DNA from 3 places in the Paenibacillus sp. JNUCC 35 genome. Region 3 is predicted to be linked to each of the others. Evidence: riboswitches for the same ligand, from Rfam matches in the RefSeq annotation. Region 3 holds a riboswitch; each other region holds the start of a gene.

The links. A riboswitch is a leader RNA that binds a small molecule or an ion and turns the genes downstream of it on or off. The one in region 3 is predicted to bind cobalamin.
Region 1: another riboswitch for cobalamin. It lies ahead of metE (5-methyltetrahydropteroyltriglutamate--homocysteine S-methyltransferase); the one in region 3 lies ahead of cobJ (precorrin-3B C(17)-methyltransferase).
Region 2: another riboswitch for cobalamin. It lies ahead of nrdI (class Ib ribonucleoside-diphosphate reductase assembly flavoprotein NrdI); the one in region 3 lies ahead of cobJ (precorrin-3B C(17)-methyltransferase).

What each region holds. Positions count from the first base shown of each region.
Region 1 covers NZ_CM177771.1:3,252,486-3,256,676, forward strand. The annotation lists gene AC2TF6_RS14765 (YolD-like family protein) at 1-210, opposite strand, end outside; gene metE (5-methyltetrahydropteroyltriglutamate--homocysteine S-methyltransferase) at 432-2,729, opposite strand; cobalamin riboswitch at 2,916-3,107, opposite strand; gene AC2TF6_RS14775 (arylamine N-acetyltransferase family protein) at 3,158-3,943, opposite strand.
Region 2 covers NZ_CM177771.1:876,328-880,518, reverse strand. The annotation lists gene AC2TF6_RS04025 (aldolase catalytic domain-containing protein) at 1-576, shown strand, start outside; gene AC2TF6_RS04020 (hypothetical protein) at 866-1,276, shown strand; cobalamin riboswitch at 1,572-1,767, shown strand; gene nrdI (class Ib ribonucleoside-diphosphate reductase assembly flavoprotein NrdI) at 2,058-2,417, shown strand; gene nrdE (class 1b ribonucleoside-diphosphate reductase subunit alpha) at 2,404-4,191, shown strand, end outside.
Region 3 covers NZ_CM177771.1:1,338,015-1,342,205, reverse strand. The annotation lists gene AC2TF6_RS06030 (sirohydrochlorin chelatase) at 1-99, opposite strand, end outside; gene cobJ (precorrin-3B C(17)-methyltransferase) at 163-2,082, opposite strand; cobalamin riboswitch at 2,440-2,628, opposite strand; gene AC2TF6_RS06020 (glycoside hydrolase family 13 protein) at 2,735-4,191, opposite strand, start outside.

The sequences.
Region 1 (4,191 bases), 1.9 Mb from region 3:
TGGAACTTTCGTCAGCTGTTCGCCGTCCTGAACATGTACGAGTCTCGTCCGGGGATCCATGACCGTAATTCTGCCGTAGACCTGCTCTGCCCAGCCCCATACCGTAAGAAGAATTAGAGAATCCTCGTCCTTGGCTTCTACCAGCCGGTTACCGAGTTCTTCCAGCTCGAACTCATCCCGGGTCGGACGTTTTACTTTTGCCTTTGCCATTATACCTCCTGAATGACGGTCTTACCTTCTGCCGTTTATCTTTCTATCTTACCATGTTTATGGGTTTCTTCCAACGGTTTGGAAACTCACGTTCCTATTTTCTTCTCGCGCTAATGTAAAAAAAAGCCCCCGCCCGGTTTGCACCGGACGAAGGCTCGGATTGTTGGACGGCTTATGTTTATCGGTCCGTAAGCATCTGCAGCCAACCTTGATCTGCTCGGTTAAGCTTGAGAAACGGCCATCGTTTCCCGGCACTGTTTGGCGGCCGCAACCATGTTGCGCAGGGCTGCCGCGGTTTCCTCGCTGCCTCGCGTTTTGAGCCCGCAATCGGGATTGATCCAGAAGAGCTGCGGGTCGAGTACGCGCAGCGCACGCTCGATCATGCTTACCATCTCTTCGACGGAAGGGACCCTTGGACTGTGAATGTCATAGACACCGAGCCCGATTCCCTTTTCGTACGTGTGCTGTTCGAAGCTTTCGATCAGCTCGCCGTGGCTGCGGGAAGTTTCGATGGATATGACGTCGGCATCCATATCGCGGATAGACCCGATCATGTCGTGGAATTCGCAGTAGCACATATGGGTATGAATTTGCGTCGTGGCCCGCACATTCGCCGTTGTGCTGCGGAAAGCGTTGACCGCCCAATCGAGATAAGCCCGGTGCTCATCTTTCTTAAGAGGAAGGCCTTCACGGACAGCGGGTTCGTCGATTTGGATCATTTCGATTCCCGCTTCTTCGAGTGCTTGCACTTCTTTCTCCAGCGCGAGCGAAATCTGGTAGGCGACCACGTCTCTGGACAGATCGTCCCGGACGAATGACCAGTTAAGAATCGTAACCGGTCCGGTCAGCATCCCTTTGACGGGACGTGTCGTGAGCGACTGGGCATAGACGGTTTCCTCGACGGTCATCGGCTGCGTAAAAGCCACATCGCCGTAAATGACCGGCGGTTTCACACAGCGCGAGCCGTAGGACTGCACCCAGCCGTTGCGCGTGAAGGCGAAGCCGTCCAATTTTTCGCCGAAAAATTCCACCATGTCCGTCCGTTCGAATTCCCCGTGAACGAGGACGTCCAGATCCAGCTCCTCCTGAAGCTTGATCCATTTATCGATCTCGCTCCGGATAAACGCTTTATACTGCTCGTCCGTCCATTCCGCTTTTCTCCATTTGGACCGCGCCTGTCTGACTTCCGCTGTCTGCGGGAAGCTTCCGATCGTCGTCGTCGGGAGAAATGGCAGCTGCCACTTCTCGCGCTGAAGGGCCCGTCGCTCGCCGAAGTCCGCGCCGCGTGCCGCCGGCACCTTTTGAAGCTGCAGGGCGGCCGCCTGAACGGCTTTGTTCCCGCGAGCTTCGGAAGACCGGAGGGCGGCAAGCGCTTTTTCGTTCCGCTGAAGCGCTTCGGCGGTGTCCGCCGTTTGGGATACCGCCGCCTTGGACAGCAGGACGATTTCCTCCAGCTTCTCGTCGGCGAAGGCAAGAGCGTCTCTCAGCACCGGATCGAGCTTATCTTCGTGGACGGTGGACACCGGCACATGCAGAAGGCTGCAAGATGGCTGGACGATCACCCGCTCCTCGGGAACCACGGCTAAAATGTCGTGAAGCGTACTCAGCTTCTCCTTCAGATCGGAACGCCAAATATTCCGGCCGTCCACGATACCCGCTCCTAAAATTTTGCCTTCAGGAAATCCTTCGCTCTTCAGAAGCTTCAGCGTTTTCTCACCGCCGTGTACGAAATCAAGCCCGATCCCGCTTACGGGCAGCCGTACAACCCTACTGTAATGTTCCACGGATTCGAAGTAGGTCTGGAGCATAATTTTCAGTTTCGGTGCTGCCTCTGCCAGCGCTTTGTAGATCGCTTCAATCCGTTCCATATCCTCGGCGGATAAGTTTGTCGAAAGCACCGGTTCGTCCACCTGCACCCATTCGGCGCCTTCCCGTTCCAGCTCTCGCAGCACTTGGCCGTACAGTGGAAGCAGCCGGTCGATCCAAGCATCGGTTTCCGTCTCGGCGTACCCTTTGGACAATTTCAAAAACGTAAACAGTCCGAGCAGCACGGGCTTGCCCTGGATTCCGAGCGCTTCTTTAGCTTCGCGGTAAGCTTTGAGAGGCTTGTTCTCGACCAGTTCGGGCCTCGCGCCCTGGAGTTCCGGCACAATATAATGATAGTTGGTGTTAAACCATTTCGTCATTTCGCATGCGGCCGCCCCGTCCTCACCTCTAGCCATCGCATAGTAGGTGCCCGGAGATACTTCACCGCCCTCGTATTGAAACCGTTCCGGGACGATTCCGAACATGGCGGAAGTATCCAGCACGTGGTCGTATCCCGAAAAATCGTTGACCGCGATAAGCTCAATGCCCTTCTCCCGCTGAATGCGAAGATTTCCCAAACGGACCTCGGTCAGCTTGTCCGTCAGCTCCCGTTCCCCGATTTTACCGGCCCAGAAAGACTCCAGCGCCTTCTTCCATTCACGTCCCGCTCCGATCCTCGGGTACCCCAAACTGCTGCTTATCAATGCGTTCATGATCTTGACCTCCTGATAGTGGCTTGAATTGGATGTTTGCATAAGTTCCCTGCTTCAATTGCTTGTTTGTACGCGAAAAATAAGAAAAGGACGTCATTATCCCCGAAGCATGCAAGGATAAAGACGCCCTCTGTTTGTATAATCAGCGGCTCGTACTTTAACACCTCCCTATCTCCCGTAGGTAAAGCAGTGCTGTCAGAACAGGCAGGTCTCCTGGCTCCAGAATCATCATCTTCGGCTGCCTTCCCGGTCTAAGACCAGTGGCATAATCGCCTTGACTCCTCTGTTACAGTGGCGGGACCGCGCCGGTTTTTCACCGGACTTCCCTTTTAAGCTCCAGCTCCCGAGGGGCTGGGCACCTATTCCCAACATATTCAATTGGTTAACTTAGGAATGACTATACACAACGAAGCATATTTATGCAAGCTTTATTCCAGAGGAATGCCGAAATATTTAAGCAGAGCTTCCTTGTAGGCCGCGTCGTTATCAGGCACGAACGTGCGCACGCCTTCGGGCGTAAACAGCTTAAACTCCTTGCCGGAGACCGAATTGCGCCCCTCACGGGTCCGTACGGCTACCATCGCATCTTTCGTGAAAATGGAGTCCGGGCTGTGCTCGCACCAGAAGCTGGCCATGACAAAATCTTTGGGCAGCTGCGGCTCCTCGGTAAACGAGTAAATACGCCTCCAACTGCCGCGATGCTTCTCGATCAGCACCCAGCCGAATACGGGGTCCCGCTCCATGGCGTATAACTCCCCGCCCTGCCGCTGTTCCAGCTTCTCGGCAAGACGGACCGGTCTCCGGGGCACAATGCCCCCGACACCTACGTCGCATAAGTAGCTGACTCCTTCCGCCTCCACTTCCAATACGTGATGGCGGCGTTTGGGCGGCAGCTGCGTCTCGTCTCGCCAGAACCGGGCGACATAATCGGTCACGGGGTAACCGAGCTGGCGCAGCAGCCAGCCGAACAGGGCGTTCAGCTCGAAGCAGTAGCCGCCCCGCCGCCGCTCGACGATTTTGTGGCGCAGACGCTTTATGTCCAGAGACAGCGGAACACCGTTCAGGATATCCAGATTTTCATACGGAACGGTGTGCAGATGCTGCTCCTGCAGCAAAGCCAGCGCTTCATAACTGCCGTCCAGCGGCCCTTCGTAACCGATTCGGTTGAGGTAAGCCTCCACTTCAGGTTTCAAAGCTTCTCTATCCGTCCTCACAGGACACACTCCTTTGCGGCAGGTTCACAGACGATTAGTTGTTCCGGATTCCGCTCCAGCATTGGCTGGCTGACGAGAATTTTCAATCTCAGCACCTCCGGCTTATTCTTAAAGATTTCAACAACTTGGTGAAATATTCCTCCATGTTCACCAACTTTTGATGAGTTTCCGCTCAATTGGCATCATTATTTATTGCATTATCTGCCAGAGAACTCCATAATAGGAATCTGAGTTCTTTTTTCTTTTAG
Region 2 (4,191 bases), 460 kb from region 3:
TTCCACGACATGGGTTACGAAACCACGCTGAACATCATGGCGCTCTCCCACGTGATGGAAAACGAACTCAACGAAGCGTTCGAGCTCATCAACAAAAGTCCGGTCGACGTGGTATACGTCGTCGATTCGTACGGCAGCATGAATCATAAGGATATCGACTATATGGTCAATAAATTCCAGCGTCTTCTTCCGGAGAAGAAACTGGGCCTTCATATGCATAACAATATGCAGCTCGCGTTCTCCAACACCGTAATCGGTGCCGAGAAAGGCGTCGAGTTCCTCGACACCTCCGTCTTCGGCATGGGCCGCGCGGCAGGCAACTGCACCACCGAGCTGCTCGTCAGCTACCTGAAAAACCCGCGTTACGACGTGCGTCCCGTCCTGGACCTGATCGAACGCCACATGGTCGCCATGCGCGAGAAAGTGGAGTGGGGCTACATCATTCCATACATGGTCGCCGGAACGCTCAACGAACACCCGCGCGTAGCCATGGCTGTCCGCAACACCGCAGACAAGGACAAGTACGTCGAGTTCTACGACAAGCTGACAACGCCGGAAACTATCGCCAACAATTAATCACCTTAAAAGATCCTTTCCTCCGGGAAGGGATCTTTTTGCTTTGCCGGCTCCGGGAATTTTGAAATCCTTCTCTCTCCGTTAACTTTCGTTAATTTTCTTAAAAATTTCGGTTTGGTATAGTGGTCCATGGAAAAGAACCCCATCTTATTAACCACTGGGGTGAGACCATGTCTGCCAAAACCAAACACGATGCTTTTGAAACAGCGCGCTTAATTATTTGTCACTCCGGGATAAGGAGCCAAGACCATCATGGAAGACGAAAATTTGGGCGATCCCGCTCTTTTCTTTGCTTATCCTTGCGCCAGTCACCGGTTTTGCTTTCTTATATATGCTCTTCTTCCGGGGCATTGAGCATACCAGCACCCTAATCAGTTTTACCGGCAAAGCGGATCTCTTCACTTTCTCCCTGGTCATCCTGCTGAGCTTCCTGTTCTTCGAGACTTTTATTCATCCTCTAATCCATGCACTGATCCGCTACGGACTCAAACGGCCTCCCTCTATTTACAGCAGACAAATCATTACGATAATTGCGGACTGTCTTCTGATTTATGTTTTTGCTCATCTGATTCCCGGTGTGTACATCAAGGATTTTTTATCCGCCCTTACCCTGTCTGTCGCTTTGCATGTGATCGAGTGGATACTTGCAGGACTAATGATCCTCTATAAAAAAAACGACAAAAAGAATCTAAACCTGTAAAAAAGGATCAAGCTCCGTTCGTCAGGAGCTTGATCCTTTTTCGTGCGTGCATGAACAAACTCCCGCGCAGCACATCGAAAATCAGCTTGGATGCACGTTCCTCCGCCGCCCGCAAAATTTGTCGAAATAAAAAGAATCCGAAATAAAATCTCGCCCGTTTATGGGCAGGTTATCACACCTTTTTCGCCTTATATCTCGGTTTTCCTCCCCTTGTTGGGTCCTTACGCACAGTTGACAAACCACAATATATTGAGGTAAATTCATATCTATCACCTACATATTCACTATATATAGACTATATATGGATTGGACAGGTTTCCCGCCTACTAGGCGGGAATCAAAAGGGAAGTCCGGTGAGAATCCGGCGCGGTCCCGCCACTGTCAACGGGGAGCGCCCCACCCATACCGCCACTGACGAATGCCGTCGGGAAGGCCGCGGAGGGGCGCAATGAACCTGGAGCCAGGAGACCTGCCTGTCTGAAAGACACCGCTGAACCTACGGGAGATAGGGAGGTGTCCGGACGTTTTTCACATACAGCCGCCTAGCCTGGCTGTCCCCCTCTTCCGCCTTCGGGCGGGGAGCCGGGCAGCCGGCTTGTACGCGCGGCTTCAGCCAGCCTTTTTGCAGAGCCGTCAGCGGCGCGCGAAAGGGCTGGAAGCTGACTGTGAATTTAGAGCCGCTCTTTGTCACACAAGGAGCGGCTTTCATCCGGGCGCGCCGACTACTTCCCGTGGTCGGCGCGCCCCGTATTTTTGAAAGAGTGGAAAGGAAGATGCTTCCATGCTGGTAGTTTACGATTCCCGTACGGGAAATGTTCAACGATTCATTAACAAGCTGAATGTGAAGGCCGTACGGATCGAAGAGGATTTGACGATCCAGGAGCCGTTCGTCCTTGTTACCTATACGACCGGATTCGGTCAAATTCCCGGCAAAGTGCTGGACTTTCTGAAACATCACTCTTCCCTTCTGCGCGGTGTAGCCGCAAGCGGCAACCAGAACTGGGGACAATCCTTTGCCCTGAGCGCCGACCGCATTTCATCGGCATACGGTGTTCCGGTGCTTGCCAAATTCGAACTTTCCGGCACGTCTAGCGACGTGGAACGATTCCATAAAGGGGTGCGCCATCTTGAAGCATATTGAACTGAACAACGAACTTATGATACCGGGGGAAGACGGGTTTTACCGTCTGGAGAAAGACCGCGAAGCGCTGGACGCCTTCCTTGAGGAAGTGCAGGGGCAGACCGTTCCTTTCGGCAGCATCAAAGAACGCTACGATTATCTGATCGGCGAAGATTTCTACGAGAACGTGTACGAACACTACACGCTGGAGCAGATCGAAGCCATCCACGAAACCATCCGCGAAAGCGGCTTTAAGTTCCAGTCCTACATGGCCGCTTCGAAATTTTATAAAGATTACGCCCTGCGTACCAACGATAAAAAGCAAGTCCTCGAATCGTACGAGGACCGTGCCGCCATCGTCGCCCTTCACCTGGGTGAAGGCGACATCGGCAAAGCCCAGCGGATCGCCAAGGCGATCATCGAGCAGCGCGTCCAGCCGGCAACGCCGACGTTCCTGAACGCCGGACGCAGCCGCCGGGGCGAAATGGTCTCCTGCTTCCTGCTGGAGATGGACGACTCCCTGAACTCCATTCAGTACGTCATCGGCACCTGCATGCAGCTGTCCAAAATCGGCGGCGGCGTAGCCGTGAACATGTCCAAGCTGCGCGGACGCGGCGAGCCGATCAAAGGCGTCGAAGGCGCCGCCAAGGGCATCATGCCTGTCATGAAGCTCCTGGAGGATGCCTTCTCCTATGCGGACCAGATGGGTCAGCGCCGGGGCTCCGGAGCGGTCTACTACTCCGTATTCGGCTGGGACATCATCGAATTCCTCGACTGCAAAAAGATTAACGCGGACGAGAAATCCCGCATCCAGACGCTCTCCATCGGCCTGATCGTGCCGCAGAAGTTTTACGAGCTGGCCGAGCAGAACAAGCCGCTGCACGTGTTCGCCCCGTTCTCCGTCTACAAGGAGTACGGCCGTCACCTCGACGATATGAATATCGACGACATGTACGAAGAGCTGCTCGCCAACCCGAACGTGAAGAAAAAAGTCGTCATGAGCGCCCGCGACATGCTGACCAAAATTGCGGTTATCCAGCTGGAATCCGGCTATCCTTACATCATGAACCGTTCCAACGCGAACCGCGAACATGCCCTGAAAGACATCGGCAAAGTGAAAATGTCCAACCTGTGCACGGAAATTTTCCAGCTCCAGGAGACGACGGAAATCGGCGATTACGGCCAGGGCGATATTATCCGCCGGGACATTTCCTGCAACCTCGCGTCGCTTAACATCGTGAACGTGATGGAAACGAAAAGCATCCGCGATTCCGTCCACAGCGGCATCGAAGCGCTGACTTCCGTCAGCGACAACACGACGGTCGCGAACGCGCCGGGCGTTGTGAAAGCGAACAAGGAGCTTCATTCCGTCGGACTCGGCGCGATGAACTTGCACGGCTATCTGTCGAAAAACCGGATCGCTTACGAAAGCCCGGAAGCGAAAGAGTTTGCGCGTGCCTTCTTCATGGCCATCAACTTCTACTCGCTGGAGAAGAGCATGGAAATCGCACGCGACCGCGGTGTCACTTTCGCCGATTTCGAACGCTCCGAATACGCGAAAGGCACCTATTTCGCCAAGTACGAAGAGAAGGATTACCGTCCGGAATCCGATAAAGTCAAAGCTCTCTTCGAGGGCATGAATCTTCCTTCGCCGGAAGACTGGAAAGCCCTGAAAGAACAAGTCATGAAACACGGCCTGTACCATGCTTACCGCCTGGCCATCGCGCCGACGCAGAGCATCTCGTACGTTCAAAACGCCACTTCGAGCGTTATGCCGATCGTCGATCAGATCGAA
Region 3 (4,191 bases):
CTGCTCCATCGTTTCGGCGAGCCGGCTTACAAACGCCCGGACCTCGCTGTTCCCTTCCGCGTCACGGCTTCCGTGACCTACAAACAGTACCGCATCCATCGGTTCTGCCTCCTTTTTTTTGTATCCCTGTATTGAAAAGAACTCCTCATGTTTACGGGTTCGTTAATCTCCGCACAAAGCGTTTTCGATTTGAAAAGCGGGGACTTCCCGGTGACGGTAGCCTTCCAGCTCTTTTACGCGGGCAAAAAACTTATGGAACCGTTCGTTCGGGTGCCCTTCGTTCCGGTACCGGGCGACGATCCGCTCTATGGTCTCGACCAGTTTGTCCGGCTCGATGCCTTCCGCAACGGGCTGCGCCGCGTGGGCATTGCGGCCGACCGTTTTCCCCCCGAGGAACAGATCAAACTTCTCCCGGCGGTACACGATGCCGATATCTTCCTTCACCGCGCCGTAGCAGGCCATGCCGCAGCCGTTGAAACCGATTTTCATCTCTTTGGGCACGGCCGCTCCGCCCAGAAGATCGTGAAGCTCCTCCGCATACGGCACGGCGTCGCCCTTGTCCATATTGCAGAAGTCGCAGGCTTTGACCTGGACCACATCGCCGACCGGAGCCAGCAGAAGCCCTTCTCCGCGAAGCCGTTTCGTTACGGAATCGGGATCGTCGGTCCGCAGCTTGACGAGCAGCTGATGATGAGGCGTATATTCCATCGTTCCTGTATCGCCGACAGCGGCCGCGAGGACCATCAGCTGTTTGGCAGTCAGGTTTTTGTTCGCAAGTCCGGGGCTGACGGCGAACTCGAGAATAGCCTGCTGGCGGAAAAATCCGCTTGGGGAAGCGGAGGGAGCCGTTCCGACGGGCTCGCCCGTCACGAGACGGAGCGCCTCTTCCGCAAGCTCATACGCGGTAGGAGCCGAAGCTTCGAAGGAAGCCGCAGGTGCGGCAGACGGACGTACGGCGACCGCAACCGCCGAGTCCCCGTACTCCCCGGCCCCCGAAGACGCGGGCGTATCGTACGCGGACCGTGTCCCGGCCGCTTGTATGCGGACCGGCGAATCTTCGCGGTCGTAGTCGTCGGCAGTACCGGTCCCTTCGGCTTCGGGGCTGTATTCGCCGTAGCCGTCATCCCCGTACTCGTCCTCGTCGAAGAAGGACGGCAGACCGGCGCTGCCGGCTTCCCGCTGCTCCGCGGACCGGAAAGCGGTACCGGGCTGTCCCGTCAGGGCCGCTTCCGTTTCCGCGCCGGTTTCCGCTTCCTGCTCCAGAGCCCACGGCTCGGCTTCCCGCCGGAGACGCTCATGAGGGCGCAGGGGCTGAATATCGCTGTCCAGCGTATACTTGCGCTGATAGCCCCTTGGCGTAATCATGAGTCCCTCGTAGTTGCGGGTCGCGGAGTTGCCGATGATCACGGTAGTAAGCATGCCGATGTCATGCTCCAGCATCTCCGCAAGCGTCGTCAGCACGACGTGCTCCCTGTCGCGGTAGGCGCTTTTGACGATACCCACCGGAGTATCGGGAGAGCGGTGTTTCAGCAAAATCTGCTGCGTCTCCACGATCTGGCGTGTTCTTCTGCCGCTCCGCGGGTTGTACAGCGCGATGACGAAATCGGCGGATGCGGCCGCTTCGACTCTGCGCCGGATGAGATCCCACGGCGTCAGGTGATCGCTGAGGCTGATCGTGCATGCGTCGTGCATAACGGGAGCTCCAAGCAGCGAAGCGCACGAGTTGATCGCCGAGATGCCGGGCACGATTTCGACTTCCACGCCATCGCTCGGCTTCCATCCTTTCTCGATCAGCACCTCGTACACGAGACCCGCCATACCGTAGACGCCCGCATCTCCGCTGGATATAACGGCCACCTTACGTCCGGCCTCCGCCTGTCTGACGGCTTCCTGCGCACGGCTCACTTCCTCGGTCATGCCCGTACGCACGACCTGTTTGCCGTCGATCAGGCTGCGTATCAGATCCACGTAAGTGTTATAGCCAATAATGACTTCGCTTTCCGAAATCGCCTCGCGCGCGCGTTTTGTAATATGGGCTTCGTCCCCGGGGCCAAATCCGATGATAAGCAGTTTACCGGCCATTCCCATTCCTCCTCTTCCCTGTAAAAAAAGCTCCAGCGCTTACGCTGAACAACCGTTATCAAGCAGTCCGGCCTTCCTGTCCGCTTCGAACAGGCGGCCTTCTATATGCACGGCGGTGCGCCTTCCGGCGACCTGCCGTTTGCCTTCCCGTCTCGTCCGGACAATAAAAAAAGCATTTCCACCCTCTTCGGATAGAAATGCTTCGAACTTTCGAGCCATTAAGCGGGAATATCCCGCATATGCTTCCAACCCGCACAGTCGCCGGCCCCGGGCAATCTTGTACGCCCACGTTCCGGCAAGCCGCCGTTGGCAGCGATTCAGCCGTTCTCAACACCTCCCTAAATCCTCGTAGGTTATCTAGTGTTATTTAAACAGGCAGGTCTCCTGGCTCGGAGCTTTCTTCGGCGCCTTCCCGGAAAATCCAGTGACGTTGATGCCGAAAAAAATTTTCCCTGCGATTGCAGGGGGCTCCTTACAGTGGCGGGTCCGCGTCGGTCTTTCACCGAACTTCCCGTTTTAAGCCGAACCCGGTTCTTATGGACTGTCTGATCCGTTCGAATGGGCTCCGCACCTGTTTTTACCATATTCGATTGTGTTCTGTTCATCATAACATCCGGTCAAAGAACTTGTCTATGCCGATAAACGCTCCCCCTCAACCGAGCAGATAAACTCTGGCTTCATAAGCCCGCAGTTTGAGGACGCCGGTATCTTCGCCGGAGACGGGATCGTAATTTGAAATGAGAAGCTCCGCGTCCTTCCCCTTTCCCAGCTCTTCCGGCCATGTAAACTCCGGCGTTCCGTCGAAAAAGTTCAGAATCACCAGCAGCTTCTCCCCGTTCAGCGTCCGCGTATACGCATAAATTTCCGTGTCCAGCGGAAGCAGAAGCTTGTATTCGCCGTAAACGATGACGGGATGCTTTTTGCGAAGCGCGATTAGGCTGCGGTAGTAGTGGTAGACGGACTTCGGATCTGCTGCCGCTGCCGCCGCATTGATCCCGGTATAATTCGGGTTGACCTTGATCCACGGTTCCCCCGTCGTAAATCCGGCGTTCGCCGTATCGTCCCACTGCATGGGGGTGCGGGCGTTGTCCCGGCTTTTTTTCCAGATCGCCTTCATGACTTCGTCCTGGGGCTTGCCAAGCAGCTTGGCCTGCTTGTAGTAATTGATCGTTTCCACATCGCGGTAATCGCCGATCAGATCGAACGCGACATTGGTCATACCGAATTCTTCCCCCTGAAAAATATACGGCGTCCCCTCCAGCGTCAGGAGAAACGCAGCCAGCATTTTGGCCGATTCCACCCGGTACCGGCCTTCATCTCCGAACCTCGAAACGGGACGGGGCTGATCGTGATTGCCGAGATAGTTGGCGTTCCAGCCTTTGCCGTGAAGGACCGTCTGCCAGCGGCTCATCACTTTTTTCAGCTCCAGCAGGGTCCACGGCTTCGACTCCCATTTGCCCGTCCCGGCGGAAGCCGCATCCAGATTCATATGCTCGAACTGGAAAACCATGTTCAGCTCATGGCGCTCGTCCCCCACGTAATCCAGCGCCTGCTCCGGACCCAGTCCGGATGTTTCGCCGACCGTCATGATGTCGTAGTTAAACAGCACCCGGTCATTGAGTTTGTGCAGCAGCGTATGTACCTTTTCCAGATTCGAAAAAAGCTGGTAAGCCTGCACAACGGGCAAATGCCGGGGATTATCGGCATCCGGCAGCCCCTGCGCTTTTACGATATGAGCGATGGCATCGAAGCGGAAACCGTCGACTCCCTTGCCTAGCCACCATTGCACCATCCGGAAAAGCTCGTCGACCATTTCGTCGTTCTCCCAGTTGAGGTCGGGCTGATGCTTCGAATACAGATGCATGTAATACTCATCCGTCTCCGGGTCGTGCTCCCAGACGCTTCCGCTGAAGTAGGACTCCCAGTTGTTCGGGAAGAGCCCCTCTCTCCCCTTCCTCCAGATATAATAGTCGCGTTTGGGATTGTCCCTGGAAGAACGCGATTCTTTAAACCAGGCATGCTGGTCGGAGGTATGGTTCAGCACAAGATCCATCATGATTTTTAGCCCGCGCTTGCGCGCTTCCAGAAGCAGCTCGTCAAAATCCTCCA